Regions from separate parts of the Embleya sp. NPDC001921 genome, predicted to be linked through region 1. Evidence: riboswitches for the same ligand, from Rfam matches in the RefSeq annotation. Region 1 holds a riboswitch; each other region holds the start of a gene.
What was found. A riboswitch is a leader RNA that binds a small molecule or an ion and turns the genes downstream of it on or off. The one in region 1 is predicted to bind cyclic di-AMP.

Region 2: linked by a shared signal. The riboswitch ahead of ACWCPW_RS09315 (NlpC/P60 family protein) and the one ahead of ACWCPW_RS14840 (transglycosylase family protein) in region 1 are both predicted to bind cyclic di-AMP.
Region 3: linked by a shared signal. The riboswitch ahead of ACWCPW_RS16470 (NlpC/P60 family protein) and the one ahead of ACWCPW_RS14840 (transglycosylase family protein) in region 1 are both predicted to bind cyclic di-AMP.

What each region holds. Positions count from the first base shown of each region.
Region 1 is NZ_JBSFEO010000010.1:171,072-173,335, reverse strand. It holds gene ACWCPW_RS14840 (transglycosylase family protein) at 1-963, opposite strand, end outside; cyclic di-AMP (ydaO/yuaA leader) riboswitch at 1,059-1,215, opposite strand; gene ACWCPW_RS14835 (hypothetical protein) at 2,019-2,264, shown strand, end outside.
Region 2 is NZ_JBSFEO010000006.1:155,813-158,076, reverse strand. It holds gene ACWCPW_RS09315 (NlpC/P60 family protein) at 60-1,151, opposite strand; cyclic di-AMP (ydaO/yuaA leader) riboswitch at 1,161-1,298, opposite strand; gene ACWCPW_RS09310 (DNA-binding response regulator) at 1,787-2,264, opposite strand, start outside.
Region 3 is NZ_JBSFEO010000012.1:46,162-48,425, reverse strand. It holds gene ACWCPW_RS16475 (TMEM165/GDT1 family protein) at 12-596, shown strand; cyclic di-AMP (ydaO/yuaA leader) riboswitch at 1,069-1,225, shown strand; gene ACWCPW_RS16470 (NlpC/P60 family protein) at 1,232-2,194, shown strand.

The sequences.
Region 1 (2,264 bases):
GTACTTCACGACCGAACCCGGGTGTGGCGCGTGAATGATGCGGCCCCCTCCGACGTAGATGCCGACGTGCCCTGCGGAGCGGTAGAAGATCAGATCCCCCGGGAGCAATTTTGCTACGAGCGCGGGCACTCTCTTTCCCTGCGCGAACTGGTCGTAGGTGACTCGCGGAATCGAAACACCGGCGGACTGCCAGGCCCTTTGCACAAGTCCCGAGCAGTCGAACGATCCGGGGCCGTCGGCTCCCCACTCATATGGCTTGCCCAACTGCTTCTTCGCGAAGTCCACCGCGGCAGCGGCTTTGGACGAGGTCGCGGCGAATTCCACTCGCGTTGTCGATGCGGGCGGCGTGGGTAGTTGCGTCGGTGAAACCGATTGCGTGGACGTTTCGGAGGTGCCGGTGACGCGCAGGAGAGTGCCCGGGTAGATCAGGTCCGGGTCACGCCCAATGGTGGAGCGATTCAGGTCATAAAGCGTTTGCCATCCCCCCGATACCTTCAAGGCACCGGCGATTCGGAACAGCGTGTCCCCGGACCTGACCCGGTAGGTGGACGCTTCGGTCGCCGGCGCGGGTTCCCGTGTTCGCGGCTGGACCTGCACGGTCGGCGCCGGTGTCGGCGCCGATGGCGCTGCGGGCGTCGATGCGGGTGTGGTCCCGGATCTGGTCAGGCCCGCCTTTCGAGAGCATTGTGGCCAGGCGCCCGGCCCCTGGCCCGCCAGGATCTTCTCCGCCACGGCGATCTGTTCGCTCTTGGTCGCGAGGTCGGCACGTGCGGCGTAGCGTATGCCGCCGAAGGCGGTCCAGGTGCTCTGGGCGATCTGAAGTCCGCCGTAGTAGCCGTTGCCGGTGTTGATGGCCCAGTCGCCCGAACTCTCGCAGGCCGCCACCTTGTCCCAGACGGCGGCGGAGGCGGCCGACGCGTGGTTTGCGAACAAGGACGGGACCACGAAGGCCGCGGTGGCCACCGAGGCGAGTCTGCCGCCACGTGACGATTTGGGACGTACTCGGCGATGCCGCCCAGAGGCTACTCGACGGTGTCGCCCGGTTCCGGAATGCATGGGTGCTCCCTCTCCCACGCCTGCGGGGTGAGCTGTCGGGTTCGGGCCGGAGTTGCCCGGTCGCGCTCTGGCGACTTCACCCCAACCGACGTCGGATCAGCCCGACGCGGTGCCGTGCCTGGTTCCCCCGCTCCTGCCTGCGAATGTCGAGTCGTACGATCGCCGGTGGCAGGATTGGGCGTGCCGACGAACGATATGCGTGTGGCCGAACCCTCGCCGGAAGGCCCGTCGTCGGACCTGACGGATTCCAGGTCTGGCCCGGCGGCGACGTTTGCGCGATCTCTTTTCCGGTATTCACGCGAGGCTTCGTGACGGCCCACCAAGGCTTCGCCGTGCGATGGGCTTGACGGTCCGGGAGTACAGCCCCCGGGGCCTCAATTCTGCGAGGGAGATCCGGCACGCATAGGAGAAAAGCGACGCCGCGGCCAGGTCACTGACTGTCGATGAGGATGCGCAGGCGGTAAGCCGGGACCCTGTGGCGAGCACGCCGTTAAGCAATTCCCATTGCTTTTCGGTCAGTTCCCGGTCGATTTCACGATTCCGTCGTGTGCGCCCGGCGGTTCCGGCACGGCGTCGACTCGGCGTGTTTCTCCTGTCGCGTACCCGACACCGGCAGGCATGCTTCGTATGCTGCCAGGCTCGGAACATGGACGGGGTTGTGCCTGTCGGTGGGCTCGGTACGTGCCCACCTTCATCGCGCCACCGGACACGGAGCGGGGATCGGGAGCTTCGAGCCCGATCACCCGCACCCGGCCTCGCCGCGCGCAGGACGGTGGACTCGTGCGGTCCTGGAAGCCGACAGGGAACGGGGGAGAATGACCATGTTCCAGCGACGGCCGCCCGCTTCGAGCGGAATCGGGCCTGACGCGGACGGATCGAAGGCAGATACGGGTACAGGTCCCGGCGGACGCGCTCGACGTCTCGTCGAGAGCGTGCGTCCAGGGCGCAGGAGCCCCACGGCGATGATCGCCGTGCTCGCGACCGGGGCACTGGTCGCCGCTTCGGTGGTCGTCGGGGTCGGTGCGATGGGTGCGGATGCCGCCGTATCCGATGTCGGTGCCTGGTTGCCGAGCAACGCCAAGGGCCATGTGACGCACGTGAACGGTTTGTCCGGGCAGGTCGACGGCCGCGTGGCACTGCCCCGTTCGGGTGACTCCGCTCTGGAGGTGAGCAGCGACGGGAGCACCGTCCTGGTCCTGGATCAGAAG
Region 2 (2,264 bases), on a different contig from region 1:
CCTGTCGGAGTGCGTCCGGGGGAGGACGTCGTGGAGGGCTCGGCGCGCGGCCGATGGGTCTAACCGGGTCGAACGGCCGCGTAGAACTCCATCGAGAAGACCGGCGCTATGGTCACGTTCTTGCCCGGGCGCGGGGCGTGCACGATCTGGCCGCCGCCGATGTAGATGCCCACGTGCGAGTTGTCCGAGTAGTAGAACACCAGGTCACCCGGCTGCAGTGCGTCCTTGGAGATCCGCGGGCCGTCGTTGACCTGGGTCCACGTGGTGCGGCTGAGCGAGACGTTGGCGGCCTTCCAGGAAGCCTGGGTCAGCCCGGAGCAGTCGTAGGAGCCGGGACCCACGGCCCGAGGCGAGTACGGCTTGCCGATCTGGGCCTTCGCGAACGCGACCGCGGCTGCGGCCCGGCCGGAGACGGGGACGTTGCTCGCCGGCGGCGGTGTGTCCGGCTTGTCCCGCGAACTGCGATCGGTCTCGCCGCGTGCGGCGGCGTCGTTCTTGTGCTCGTTCGAGTCGAGGACTTCCTTCTTCTGCTGCTCGGTGAGCGTGTTCAGCAGCCGCTGGGCCTCGGAGAGCTTGGTCTGGATCTCGGTCTTGTTCTTGTTCAGCTCGGTGCGCAGCTTCTCCAGTTCCGCGAGCTGCGAGGAGGCCTCGGTGCGGTCCTGCTGGAGAGCTCGGGCCTGCGCCGCGATCTGCTTCAGCTTGGCGGCCTGTTGGCCGTCGAGCTGGGACATCATCTGTGACTTCTGCAGGAAGCCTTCGGGGTCGCCGCTGAGCGCGAGCGAGAGCGACGGCGGCAGGCCGCCGCTGCGGTACTGGTTGGCCGCCAGGACGCCGATCTGGTCGCGCAGGGCGTTCAGTGCTGCCTGTTCCTCGGCGATCCGGGTCTGGGTCTGGTTCGTGGCGGCCTGCTGCCTGGTGATCTGCTCGTCGACGCCGTTGGCGGCGTCGGTGGCCTTGATCACGTCGCTGTGCAACTGGTTGACGCGTTCCTTGGTCTGCTGGAACGACTGCGCGGGATCCGCGCTCGCGGTGCCGGCGAAGGTCATCACGCCGGTCATCGTCGCGGCGGCCGTGACGACGGTGGCCGCGGTACGCACGGCGGTGCGCGGTTTGGGCTTGCGGTGCTGCCCGGAACGATGTTGTGACGCCATGGGTGGCGGGTCTCCTTCCTCGGCCGCCTACCGGGTTGGCTGACGGGTTCGGGCGGAAGAAGGCGCCCTACGGTGCCGGAGCACCGATTCACCCCAGGGACTGCGAGGGTCCCCGGTTCCGGTTCCTCGTCGCGACGACGATGGTCACCCACCGTCACCGAAACGCGTCCCCGAATTCGGCGGAGGCGATCGTGCCGAACGGGTTGGTCGACGTGGAACCGATCGCCTTTCATAGAACATTAGTCACAGGAGTGTCACGGTCCTCACCAGTGATCTCCGCATTGCCAAACCTTTACCATACCGACCGTTTCCTTTTCCTTATTTCAGCGGAAAAAGTCTTGAATTCCCTAAAGTCGACCCTGGGTCGCTTTGGTGTAATTGGTCGCTGGAAACGACGAGTGACCCAACTGTCTGTATGTCACTGAACGTATGCAGGCCGGCGGTGAGCCGCTGCGGTGTCGCGAGTGCGGCAGTCGAACCACCAGGGGCACGACGGCGAAGTCCACGGCCCATCGGCACCCGACGCCCCGCCACCCGGCCCTGCGCCTTCCGTGCACCCTGCACGGACCCTCGACGCATCCGCCGCCGCTACGCCGGCCCGCTCCGATCGCCAAACGGCCGCGGCCACCCGGGATTCAGTGGGACAGCCCCAGCTCGCCGGCTCGCAGTCCGGCCTGGAAGCGGGAGCCGGCCTCGAGTTCGGCCATCAGTTCGGCCACGCGCCGCCGGTAGGTGCGCAGCGAGACGCCGAGGCGTTTTGCCGCCGATGCGTCGGTGAGGCCCGAGCCGAGGGCTTCGAGGATTCGGCGGCCGTCGGCGTCGAGGTGCGGGACGTCGCTGTGCAGGTAGGTTTCGAGATCGACGGCCGTGTCCCAGATCGCCCGGAACAGCGAGTGGACTCCGTCGACCAGGATCTGCGAGGTCGTCACCGTGTACTCGCGGCCGGTGGGGGTCTCCAGGCCGGCGAGAATCATCACTCGCCGGTCGATGAGGATGGTCTCGTGCGGCAGCGGCGAACGGCTGATCCGAACGAGAGCGCCCTTGCTCCGTACCATCCGCAGGTGCGCGCGGGCCTCCTCGTCGGCGAGTGCCACCGGGCTGAGCAGCTTCCGC
Region 3 (2,264 bases), on a different contig from region 1:
AGCCACCCGGAATGCACCTCGACCTTCTGGCGATCCTGACCGCCTTCGGGCTGATCTTCCTCGCCGAACTCCCGGACAAGACGATGTTCGCGTCGCTTGCCATGGGCACCCGCATGCGTCCGCTCTACGTGTGGTTCGGCACCTCGACCGCGTTCGTCGTGCACGTGGCCCTCGCCGTCGGCGCGGGCGGCCTGCTCGGACTGCTCCCGGGCTGGATCGTCAAGCTCGTCTCCGCCGCCCTGTTCGGCTTCGGGGCGTTCATGTTGTTGCGCGGCGGTGCCGGCGAGGACGACGAGAACACCGCGGGCAAGAGCGTGACCGGCTTCCGGCCGGTCTTCTCGACCGCCTTCATGGCCGTGTTCATCGGCGAATGGGGCGACCTCACCCAGATCACCACGGCCAACCTGGCCGCCACGAACGGCACTTGGTCCACCGCGATCGGCTCGGCCGCGGCCCTGATGTCGGTGTCCGCGTTGGCCCTGCTCGCCGGGCGGTTCATCGCCAAGCGCCTCCCGCTGCAAACGGTGCAGCGGATCGGCGGCCTGTGCATGCTCGGGCTGGCGATCTGGTCGCTGGTGGAGGTGTTCACCGGCTGACCCACCCCCGGCGATGCCTCGTCCCCGCGGATGGCGCCCGCGCCGCCGGTCACCCGGGGCCGACCGGCGCGGCGGGGCAGGGGCGCCGGCGCGGGCGCAGATCGGTGGATCAACGGCATGTCCGGCATGACCAGTCGACCGGTTGCCCGAAATGTGATGTAGGCCGCATGGATAAAACGGACATAAATTATATAGCCGACTTCGAGCCGCAATTCATTTCCCGCACTTCGCGACGAGTCTCGACTATTTTCCGTTACCGCACGATCACACCACTCTCCGAGATATCCCCTCGTCATCACCGGTGCACCGGAGCCGAAGCCGGGAGAGATGTCGCATTTATTCCGCCTTTACCCGCAGGGCGGAGTCGGCGTTTCGGTTGTGATCTCCCATCCGCATTGCCTACCTTTCTCGCCGATTCACCTTTCGGGTGAACCCTGTCGCCGGTACGCCGAATCCCGTCGCCGGCAGCGGGAGGTCTACATCGAAGAATCCGACGGGAGCGGGGGAACCAGGTGAATCGCCGTGGCCGGGATCGTTCCGGTGACGGCTAGGGGTGAAGTCGCATAACGCGACCGGGCTGCTCCAGTCCGAATCCGACAGCTCACCTCGTAGGCGACAGGAGAGGACCCCATTTCATGCTGTCCACAAACGCTCGCCATCGCGCAGCTCGACCCACCAACGTCCGCCGCTTCGTCGCGGCGGTGGGCATCGCCGGCATGGGTGTCGTGATCCCGGTCGCCACCGCCGGTACCGCCCAGGCGCAGGCCCCCTCCACCTCCGAGCAGTCCCCCTCCGCCGTGCTGTCGGCGGTCCCCACCGCCGCGGTCGACGCGGCCCCGGTCCAGGACGCGCCCGCCGCGCCGGAGGCCGCCACGGCCGCCGACAAGGCGCGCTACGTGGTCCAGGCCGGCGACACGCTGTTCCGGCTCGCCCAGACCAACCAGGTCGACGGCGGCTGGCAGAGCCTGTACGAGCTCAACCGCGACGTGCTGCTCTCCGGCCCGGACCTGATCGAGATCGGCCAGGCCCTGCGGCTGGACGGCTCGGCGCCCGAGGCGCCCAAGGCCGCCGCGCCCGCCAAGCCGAGCATCCAGGTCCAGCCCAAGACCTCCGTCACGCCCGGCAAGACCACCCCCAAGCCGGCGAGCAAGCCCTCGGCCGACGTGTCGGTCAAGCCCGCCGCCAAGCCCGCCACCGGCGGCTCGAAGGGCAACCAGGCGCCGGCCGGCGGCTCCTCGACCGCGTCGAGCAGCAAGGCCGCCCAGGCCGTGGCCTTCGCCAAGGCGCAGATCGGCAAGCCGTACGTGTACGGCGCCACCGGCCCGAACGCGTACGACTGCTCGGGTCTGGTCCAGGCCGCGTACAAGTCCGCGGGCATCTCGCTGCCGCGGGTGACCAACGACCAGTTCGCCGCCGACACGCGCGTGTCGGTCGCCAACCTGCAGCCCGGCGACCTGGTGTTCTTCTACTCGGGCATCAGCCACGTCGGCATCTACATCGGCGACGGCAAGATGGTGCACGCGCCCAACCCGCGCAAGACGGTCGAGATCGCCTCGATCAACACCATGCCGATCGCCGGCGCCACCCGCCCGGCCTGATCGAACCGGCACACCGCCGCGGCCGGCGCACCCGTGCTCCGGCGAAGGTGACACAACCGCATAGTGGGAC